Regions from separate parts of the Amycolatopsis lexingtonensis genome, predicted to be linked through region 2. Evidence: riboswitches for the same ligand, from Rfam matches in the RefSeq annotation. Region 2 holds a riboswitch; each other region holds the start of a gene.
The links. Region 2 has a riboswitch for S-adenosylmethionine ahead of H4696_RS39630 (methionine ABC transporter ATP-binding protein). Riboswitches for the same ligand answer to the same signal wherever they lie in the genome.
Positions count from the first base shown of each region.

Region 1: it holds a riboswitch for S-adenosylmethionine, as region 2 does, so the genes downstream of both, H4696_RS17870 (aminotransferase class V-fold PLP-dependent enzyme) here and H4696_RS39630 (methionine ABC transporter ATP-binding protein) in region 2, are expected to answer to the same signal.
Region 3: it holds a riboswitch for S-adenosylmethionine, as region 2 does, so the genes downstream of both, thrC (threonine synthase) here and H4696_RS39630 (methionine ABC transporter ATP-binding protein) in region 2, are expected to answer to the same signal.

Region 1 covers NZ_JADBEG010000001.1:3,940,106-3,943,370, forward strand. The annotation lists gene H4696_RS50175 (hypothetical protein) at 1-357, opposite strand, end outside; gene H4696_RS17870 (aminotransferase class V-fold PLP-dependent enzyme) at 374-1,732, opposite strand; SAM riboswitch class IV at 1,772-1,886, opposite strand; gene H4696_RS17875 (M23 family metallopeptidase) at 1,960-2,610, opposite strand; gene H4696_RS17880 (potassium/proton antiporter) at 3,058-3,265, opposite strand, start outside.
Region 2 covers NZ_JADBEG010000001.1:8,504,639-8,507,903, forward strand. The annotation lists gene rsmA (16S rRNA (adenine(1518)-N(6)/adenine(1519)-N(6))-dimethyltransferase RsmA) at 1-807, shown strand, start outside; SAM riboswitch class I at 934-1,024, shown strand; gene H4696_RS39630 (methionine ABC transporter ATP-binding protein) at 1,237-2,250, shown strand; gene H4696_RS39635 (MFS transporter) at 2,314-3,265, opposite strand, start outside.
Region 3 covers NZ_JADBEG010000001.1:10,282,137-10,285,401, forward strand. The annotation lists gene H4696_RS47250 (ComEC/Rec2 family competence protein) at 1-408, shown strand, start outside; gene thrC (threonine synthase) at 451-1,716, opposite strand; SAM riboswitch class I at 1,730-1,863, opposite strand; gene holA (DNA polymerase III subunit delta) at 2,012-2,992, shown strand; gene rpsT (30S ribosomal protein S20) at 3,050-3,265, opposite strand, start outside.

The sequences.
Region 1 (3,265 bases), 4.6 Mb from region 2:
GAGCAGCGCGGCGATCGTGCCGAGGACGAACCACCCGGTGCGAGCGGGGCGCAGCGCGAGGGCGTACCAGACGGCGGTGCCGGCGAGGGCCACACCGAGCGCGCCGAGCCACAGCGGCCCGGCGGGCAGGCCCGCGCCCGGCGCGTAGTAGTCGTCCTGGCTGAGCCACTGCAGCTGTGCGTAGCCCGTGCCGCCGACGCCCCCGGTGCCCAGCGATCGGCCGGGAGTCAGCAGCGCGCCGACGTTCACGGAGGCGCCGACCGGGCTCCGGCGTGACAACAGCTGCACGACCGCCAGGCCGAGCTGCGCGAATCCCAGCAGTGCCAGCGGAAACCAGTAGCGCGGCCCTCTCCCCATCGGGCCAGGCTAGCGCTCAGCAGAACGGCGGGAGCTCGCGCGGGTCGCCGACCGGGGCCCAGCGGCCGTCCACCTTCGCGTACTCCCAGTCCGCCCCGCGCGCGACGATCCGGCGCAGCGCCAGCAGCACGCGGTCGACGTGCTCTTCGGTGCTGCCCAGGCCGAGGCTGACGCGGATCGCCTGCTGCCCGTCGCCACCGGCGACGGCGATGAGGCGCTTGGCCGCGATGTGGGCGCAGAACGCGCCGTCGCGCACGCCGATGCCGTATTCGGCGGACAGCACCGCCGCGAGCCAGCCCGGGTCGAACCCGGCGACGGTGAAGCTGACCGTGCCGACGCGGTCGACCGGCGCGTCGAACAGCCGCAGCTCGGCGCAGCCCGGGATGCTCTCGAGGCCCTTGCGCAGCCGGGTGAGCAGGGCCTGCTCGTGCGCGACGACGGCGTCCCAGTCGCGGGAGAGGGTCTCGCACGCGACGCCGAGCGCGTACACGCCGACGGTGTTGGGCGAACCGGCTTCGTGGCGCTCCGGCCCGTCGTTCCAGACGACGGCGTCTTCGGTGACGAGCTTGGTCGCCCCGCCGCCGGCGAGGTACGGGCGGGCGGCGCGCAGCCAGTCGGCGCGGCCGATCAGCGCGCCCGCGCCGAAGGGCGCGTACAGCTTGTGGCCGGAGATGGCGACGTAGTCGACGTCCAGCTCCCGGATCGAGATCCGGCGGTGCGGCGCGAGCTGCGCGGCATCGAGGGCGATGCGAGCGCCGTGCTTCCGCGCCACGGCGGCGATTTCGGCGACCGGGAGCAGCTCACCGGTCACATTGGACGCTCCGGTGACGACCACGAGCCGGGGCCCCTGCGGGGAATCCGCGAGCGCTTCGTCCACAGCGGACACCGCGGCGAGGCGGGTACGCGGGGTCGGGATCCGCCGGACGTTCGGGCCCAGCCACGGAAGCAGCGCGGCGTGGTGCTCGGTGTCGAAGACGACGACGGTGGTGTGCCGCGGCAGGCTGCGCGCGAGCAGGTTGAAGGAATCGGTGGTGTTGCGCGTGAAGACGACGGTGTCGGTCCGGCGGGCGCCGACGAACCGGCGCAGGACGTCGCGGGTGCGCTCGTAGAGCTTGGTGGAGACCTGCGAGGCGAAGCCGGCGCCGCGGTGGACGCTGGCGTACCAGGGCAGGAACTCGTCGACCTTGGCACGGACCGCGTCGAGGCAAGGGGCACTCGCCGCGTGGTCGAGGTTGGCGTAGCCGACGGTGCCACCGGTGACGAGCGGAACCCGCAGCGCCGCGCCGGCGACCGTCGGGATGCCTTGCCGGACAACGGTTTCGACGGTCTTCGCGGGGTGAACGGTGACGCTGGTGCGGTCGATGGCGAGAGTCATCGGGTGCCTCCTCGGCGATCCGGGGGACCCCCGGCGAGGGGCCCGCGCTTGCCCGTCGCGGGACGCGACCGGCCCGGTCTTCACCCGGGGCACCCCACCGCGGTAGGAGGGTTGCCGGCCAGCAAGCCGGGGCTTCGCGCTGGCACTCATGACCTGGCACAGAAGGTAACCGAGAACGCGCCGGGCGGCCAACCCCCGACTCACATTCTGAGACGCCGCTCACAGAATCACGGTTTCGCGCGGAACCGCCCCGGCAGTTCGGTGACCGCGTTGTCCGCGAGGTGGGTCGCGGTGCCCTCGTACTGCCCGGCGCCCGCGGCGAACCGCCAGCCGCCGAGGGACTTGCCGTCGACCGGCTCGCCGTACGCCGTGGCGAGGGTGGTCGAGACGGCACCGAACGCGACGCCGTCCCAGTTCGCCGCCGGGGCGTCGGGGATGGTCCAGAGCGTGAAGTGCACGTGGGCGCCCGTGCTGGTGCCGCCGCACGGCAGCGCATTGCCGGTCGAGCCGAGTTCGGCGCCCGCCTCGACGTGCTCACCGTCGGTGACCTTGATGCCCTCCATGTGGTAGTAGCCGGTGCGCCAGCCGCCCGCGTGGTCGATGGTCACCCAGTCACCGCCGGCGCAGTGCTGCAGGTGGACGGTGCCCGCGAGCGGCGCGCGCACGGTGCGGTCGGCGGGGCTGAAGTCGATGGCGTTCTTGACGCCGGTGCTGCCGTCGTCGGAGTGGATGCCGGCGGAGTAGACCTGCTGGCCTGCTTTGAACGGCAGGGTGAGGGTTGGGAAGGGGGCTATTTCGGCGGTTGCGGGCGGGGTGTTGAGCAGTCCGAGAGCGGCGGTGAGTGCGACAGCGATGGCCGTCTTGCGCAGTTTCGTCACTCTGAGTACCCCTTTGGCTAGCTACTCACCCGTTTGAATGAGCGCACGGTAAGCCAAAGGGAGTAGAGATGGAAGATCGAGTGAGGTTTTTGTGAGGTGTGCGGCTCTGCCGATGACGTGAACGACTCGTTCACCGCGTCCGGCGTCAGGGTCCCGGCAAAGTCGCGCGGCCAGGCCACTCCGCCGCCGGTAACCCGCTCACCCCACGTCTTGAATGACTCATTCAGGTCTTCGGAGGTCCTGAATGACTCATTCAAGACGCCGGCGCACCGCTGCGGACCGCACCGACCCGACTTTGCCGGGACCCTGACCTCCGGCGTCATGAACGACTCGTTCATGACGTTCGTGGCGGACCGCGACGGGGCGAACTCCGGGGCGAACCGAGGCGCGCGGCTCCGCGACCGGCGAGGCGGCTCGCCCGTCAAAAGCGTCGCGACCGGGGTCAGGTCAGCGACCCGACTCGCCCTTCCAGCGGGCCAAACGCCCGGCTCGGTCCACCGCGCGCAGCCGTCGCTCGACCGAATCGCGGACCACCGATGTCGTGACCACCAGCAGCTGGTCGTGCTCCTGCAACCGGCTGGTCTTCTGCGGCGTGAAGCCCGCGCCGTCGCGCACGACCAGGCTGATCGTCGCTCCAACAGGCAGCCGCAGCTCC
Region 2 (3,265 bases):
GAGCTGGACGTGCGGCCGACCAAGAAGCTCGGGCAGAACTTCGTGCACGATCCCAACACCGTCCGCCGGATCGTCGAGCTCGCGCACGTCGGGCCGGACGACGTCGTGCTCGAGGTCGGGCCCGGGCTCGGGTCGCTGACGCTGGGCCTGCTCGCCACCGGGGCGCGGGTCGTCGCCGTCGAGATCGATCCGAAGCTCGCCGCGCGGCTGCCCGAGACCGTCGCCGAGCGGGGGGCCGACGCCGCCGAGCGGCTGACCGTCGTCGGGGCCGACGCGCTGCGCGTCGCGAACGACGACCTGCCGGGCGCGCCGACCGCGCTCGTCGCCAACCTGCCGTACAACGTCGCCGTGCCGGTCGTGCTGCACCTGCTCGCCGAGGTGCCGTCGCTGCGGTCCGGGCTCGTCATGGTGCAGACCGAGGTCGCCGACCGGATGGCGGCCGGGCCGGGCAGCCGGATCTACGGCGTCCCGAGCGTCAAGCTCGCTTGGTACGGTCCCGCACGGAAAGTCGCCGCGGTGCCACGGTCGGTGTTCTGGCCGGTGCCCAACGTGGACTCCGCGCTCGTCGCGTTCGAACGCGGCGACCAGCCGGCGTCCGAAGACCGGGACAGTCTCTTCACCCTGGTGGACGCCGCTTTCTCCCAACGCAGGAAAACGCTTCGCGCCGCGCTCGCGGGCTGGGCGGGCTCGGCCGAGCGGGCCGGCGAGCTCTTGACGGCCGCCGGAATCGACCCGAAGACCCGCGGCGAGCAGCTCGACGTGCACGACTTCGCCCGGATCGCCGCCCGCGCGCAGGTCCACGGCTGAATCCACCACAGTGGAGACGGTGAAAATTGCACGTTTTCGCCGTCACCTCGTGACTGCGACACCTCCAGTCGTGTGATGTGGGCCAACGGGCTTGCTTTCGCTCCGTGGGATCGGCTTAACTCAGTACGTCCATCCCGAGCGACCGAGAGACCTGGCTCGCCGAAGTCGCAGCAACCACCCTCCACAGGGCAGGTGCTACCGCCAGGACCGATGGAGGCCGTTTTCGATGAAGAGGGTAGCTCGCCCCCTGCTGCTGACCAGGCGCCGCGTTGTCGACGAAGGCCGCCGCTCCGTCTCCGCATGTCGCCGCTCGCGCTGAGCTTCGTCTGAGCCGTCCCACCCTTCTCAACGCACCGTCCACTGCGGACGGACACTCGCTTGCGGCCGGGCGCGCCCTCGTGCGCTGCGCCCTGTTTTTCTGGAGCTGTCGTGATCACCGTCGAAAACCTGTCCAAATCCTTTGCCACCAACGGAAATTCCGTCGTCGCCCTGCGTGACGTGAGCGTCGACGTCCAGGCCGGCTCGCTGTTCGGCGTCGTCGGCCCGGCCGGTTCCGGCAAGTCCGTCCTGGCCCGTTGCATCGCGCTGCAGGAGCGCCCCGACCGCGGGGTCGTCCGCCTCGACGGCCTCAACACCGGCACGCTCGACGGCCGCCGCCTCCGCGAAATCCGCCGTCAGCTCGGCGTCGTCTCGTCGAAGCCGGAGCTGATCGCCGAGCGCACCATCGCCGGCAACATCGCTTCCCCGCTGGAGCAGCTCGGTGTCGAGGGCCCGCAGCGCCGCAGCCGGGTCGGCTCGCTGCTCGACCTGGTCGGCCTGACGCCGCGCGCCGCGCAGCGTCCCGGTGAGCTCACCGCGGGTCAGCTCCGCCGCGTCGCGGTCGCCAAGGCGCTCGCCGCCGCGCCCGCCGTGCTGCTCGCCGACGACCCGACCGCCGGGATCGACCCGGAGGAGGCCGGCTCGGTGCTCACCGTGCTCGACCGCGCCCGCTCCGAGCTGGGCGTCACCGTCGTCGTCACCACGCCGGACGCGGGCGTCGTCCGCCGGCTCTGCGACGACGTCGCGGTGCTGGAAGACGGCACCGTCGTCGAGCGCGGCACCGTGCTCGACCTGATCTCGAACCCGGGCAGCCGCACCGCGCAGGCGCTGCTGCCGACCATCGAAACCCCGCGATCGCAGAACGCGCGCTACGACCGCTCGGTCGACGTCGTGCTGGTCGGCTTCGCGTCGGTGGGCGCGCTGCTGCCCGAGGCCGCCGGCCGCTTCGACGTCGAGTTCGCCACCATCGGCGGCGGCCTGACCCGGATCGGCGACACCCCGGTCGGCCGCTTCCGCCTCGGCGTCCGCGGCGAGCGCGCCGACGCGGCGCTGGCGTGGGTCGCCGAGCGCGGCGGCCACGTCACCCAGACCGCCCGCGGCCCCCAGGCCGTCGTCGCCGCCTGACCCGAACATCCGTGAAGGCCTCCTTGCCGGGCATAAAAGCCGGTAAGGAGGCCTTCACGGCTTTTACCGGGTGCCGCGCGGGAGGACCAGCAGCGCGGTGAGGGCGGCCGCGGCGACGAGGGCCGCCGCCCAGGCCGACGCCGTCGTGTAGCCGTGGACGATCGCCGACGGCGTCGTGAGGCCCGCCGAGGCCGCGGTGGCGATCGTGTTCAGGGCCGCGGTGCCGAGCGAAGCGCCCACCTGCTGTGACGTCGTCACGAACGCCGAGGCCGCGCCCGCGTCCCGCGCGCCGATGTCGCGGGTGGCGACGTTCAGCACCACCGGCATGCACAGCCCGGCCCCGACGCCGAGCAGCAGCTGCATCGGCAGGACGACCCCGGCGTAGGACGCGTCCGGCGTCAGCCGCGTGGCCGCCAGGAGCCCGCAGGCCAGCACGAACAACCCGCCCGCCAGCAGCGGCCGCGGGCCGACGCGCGGGAGCAGCCGTCCCGAAAGCTGCGTCGACGTCAGCATGTTCGCCCCCAGCGTCGGCAGGAACGCCAGCGCCGCGGCGAGCGCGCCGTAGCCCATCACGACCTGCAGCTGGTAGGTCAGGAACAGGAACATCCCGAACGCGCCGAACGACGCCGCCCCGACCGTCAGGTAGGCGACGGCGCGAGCGCGGTCGCGCACCACCGCGAGCGGCAGCAGCGGGTGCGGGTGCCGGGCCTGCCGGACCACGAACCAGCCGAGCAGGAGCGCCGACAGGGCCAGAAAACCGAGTACTGGCAGGGAAAATCCTTGAGTGGCCACTTCGGACAGTGCGTGCACCAGCAGCACGACGCCGCCACAGCTGAGCGCCGCACTGGTCCAGTCCAGCCGGGTGCCGCGGTGCGCGGCCGTCGGCGGCACGGCGAACCAGGCGCCCAGCCCGGCGAGCACGGCGACCGGCACGTTGACGTAGAGGCTCCAGCGCCAGTCGAGGAACTGCGTCAGCGCGCCGCCGACGGTGAGTCCCAGCGCGGAGCCGGACATC
Region 3 (3,265 bases), 1.8 Mb from region 2:
CGCCCGGCGGTCCAGGACGGCACGGCCATCAACAACAGCTCGGTCGTGCTGCGCGCGGAAACGGCGGCGGGCCGGGTCATGCTGACCGGCGACGTCGAGCTGGCCGCGCAGGCCGACCTGCTGGCCGACATCGGTGATCTGAAAGCGGAGGTGCTGAAAGTCCCCCACCACGGTTCGCGTTACTCGCTGCCGTCGTTCCTCGCGGCGGTGGCGCCGCGGGTGGCCTTGGTCAGCGTGGGCGCCGGCAACACCTACGGCCACCCGAGCAAGTCCACATTGGACACTCTGACGGCGCTCGGTGCGCTCGTCACCCGGACCGACGCCGACGGCGACACGGCGGTCGTCGCGGACGCGGCGGGTCCGGCGGTGGCACGGCGGGGCGAACCCCGTGGCCCGCCTCGCCGCTGAACCCGGGGCGCGCCAAGCGGCTCGCCCCGGGCGCCGCGGACGTCAGTAGCCGAGAGCCTCGTTCACGGCGGCGGCCGATGGCGGCACGATCGCCTTGGGGCCCACGTGGTTCTCGATCGCATCGAGGGTCTTGAGGCCGTCGCCGGTGATCAGCAGGACGGTCTCGGCGTCCGGGTCCAGCTTGCCGGTCTCGACGAGCTTCTTCGCCGTGGCGACGGTGACCCCGCCCGCCGTCTCGGTGAAGATGCCTTCGGTGCGGGCCAGCAGCCGGATGCCTTCGACGACCTCTTCGTCGGTGACGTCCTCGATGGCGCCGCCGCTGCGGTTGACGACGTCGAGCACGTAGGGGCCGTCGGCCGGGTTGCCGATCGCGAGCGAGCGGGCGATGGTGTCCGGCTTCACCGGCTGGACCACGTCGTGGCCGGCGCGGAACGCAGCCGACACCGGGGAGCAGCCGGTGGCCTGCGCGCCGAACACCTTGTACGGGCTGGCGTCCACGAGACCGAGCTGACCCAGCTCGCGGAAACCCTTGTCCACCTTGGTCAGCTGCGAACCGGAGGCGATCGGCACGACGATCTGCGGCGGGATGCGCCAGCCGAGCTGCTCGGCGACCTCGAAGGCCAGCGTCTTCGAGCCTTCCGAGTAGTACGGCCGGACGTTCACGTTCACGAACGCCCACTTCGGGTGCTCGCCGGCCAGTTCGGTGGCGAGGCGGTTGACGTCGTCGTAGTTGCCGTCGACCGCGATCAGGTCGCCGTCGTACACCGCGGTGGTGAGGATCTTGGCGCGCTCGAGGGTCTTCGGGATCAGCACGACCGAGCGCCAGCCGGCGCGGGCCGCGGCGGCGGCCGTCGCGTTGGCCAGGTTGCCGGTCGACGGACACGCGAGCACCTCGAACCCGAACTCGCGGGCCGCGGCGAGCGCGACGGCGACGACGCGGTCCTTGAACGAGTGCGTCGGGTTGCCGGTGTCGTCCTTGACCCACACGCGCTTGAGGCCGAGTTCCTTGGCGAGGCGGTCGGCGCGGACCAGGCGGGTCGCGCCCGGCTCGGTGTTCGGGATCTCTTCGACATTGGACGGAACCGGGAGGAGTTTCTTGTAGCGCCAGATGTTCTTGGGGCCGGCCTCGATGTCTTCGCGGCGGACGCGGCCGAAGTCGTAGGCGACCTCGAGCGGCGAGAAGTCTTCGGCGGAGACGAATTCCGGGGCGAGCGGCTGCCGGTGACCCTCTTCCTTCGACACCAGTTCGACGGCGGGACCGAGGTCCGGGGTCTTGGTGGTGGAGGTCGTGCCGAGGGTTGCGGTCATCGCGAGGTTCCTTTCCTCATCTGCCCCGCCGAAGCGGGCCGGAATTGGCACCGTGGTCGTCAGCTACCCCGCGATCGCGGGATGACGGGCTGTACGCCGGTTGCCGGGGCTTCGTCGGGCCGTTCCCTCTGCCCCTCTGGATGAGCGGTATTCGGTTGTCGGTGCGCGCACGCCGGAGTGTTCCGGGGCGGGCCGCCTCGCCTACACCGTACGACATCGTGCTCGGACCGTGCCATGGTGGCCGCCCGACATCACCGGAGCGGGCGCACCGCGGCGCGGGTGAGAGGATTCGGGGGTGACCGCGCAAGCCACCGCCCCGGCCCCGCTGCACCTGGTGCTGGGTGACGAAGAACTGCTGATCGAGCGGGCCGTCCGCGACACGCTCGCCGCCGCCCGCGCGACGGACCCGACAGCCGAGCTGACCAGGGCCCGGGTGTCCGATCTCACAGCGCCCGAGCTGGCCGAACTGGTGAGCCCGTCGCTGTTCAGCGAGGGCCGCGTGATCGTCCTCGAATCGGCTCAGGACATCTCGCAGGAGCTGGCCGACGCCGTGGCGTCCTACCTGAAGGACCCGGCGGACGGGGTGGTGCTCGTCGTCATCCACACCGGCGGCGGCCGCAGCAAGGCGGGCAAGTCGCTCCCGGCGGCGCTGAAGAAGGCCGGGGCCGAGATCGCGGAGTGCCCGAAGCTGACGAAGCCGGCCGAGCGCGAGCAGTTCGTTCGGCACGAGGTGCGCCGGGCGGGCGGCAAGATCGAGCCGGCCGGGGTCGCCGCGCTGATCGACGCCGTGGGCTCCGACCTGCGTGAACTCTCCTCGGCGGCCAACCAGCTGGTGGCCGACACGGGCGGGACGATCGACGCCGATGCGGTCCACCGGTACCACCGCGGCCGCGCCGACGTGACCGGGTTCGCGGTCGCGGAGAAGGCGGTCAGCGGCGACCGTTCGGCGGCGCTGGAGTCGTTGCGCTGGGCGATGCAGCTCGGGGTCCCGCACGTCCTGGTGGCCGACGCGCTGGCCGACGCGGTCCGCACGATCGCCCGCGTCTCGGGTGCCGGGCGCGGCAACCCGAACCAGATGGCGGGCGAGCTGGGCATGCCGCCGTGGAAGATCCGCAAGGCGCAGGGTCAATCCCGCGGCTGGAACCAGGACGGCCTTGCCACGGCCATGCGAGTGGTCGCGCGACTGAACGCCGAGGTCAAGGGCGTGGCGGCGGACCCGGGCTACGCGCTGGAACGCGCGGTCCTCGAGGTCGCGGCGGCCAAGGGCGACCGCTGACCCCGGACACGAAGAAGGCCCCGGCCGGAGCCGGGGCCTTCCCAGAAATCAACCAGCTCAGAGCGCGTTGACGCGCTTCGCGAGCGCCGACTTCTTGTTGGCGGCCTGGTTGGCGTGGATGACGCCCTTCGAGACGGCCTTGTCCAGCTTCTGGGCGGCGTCGCGCTGCAGCTCGACGGCCTTGGCCTTGTCGCCGGCCTCGGCGGCTTCGCGGACCTTGCGGATCGCGGTCTTCACCGAGGACCGGATCGCCTGGTTGCGCTGACGCGCCTT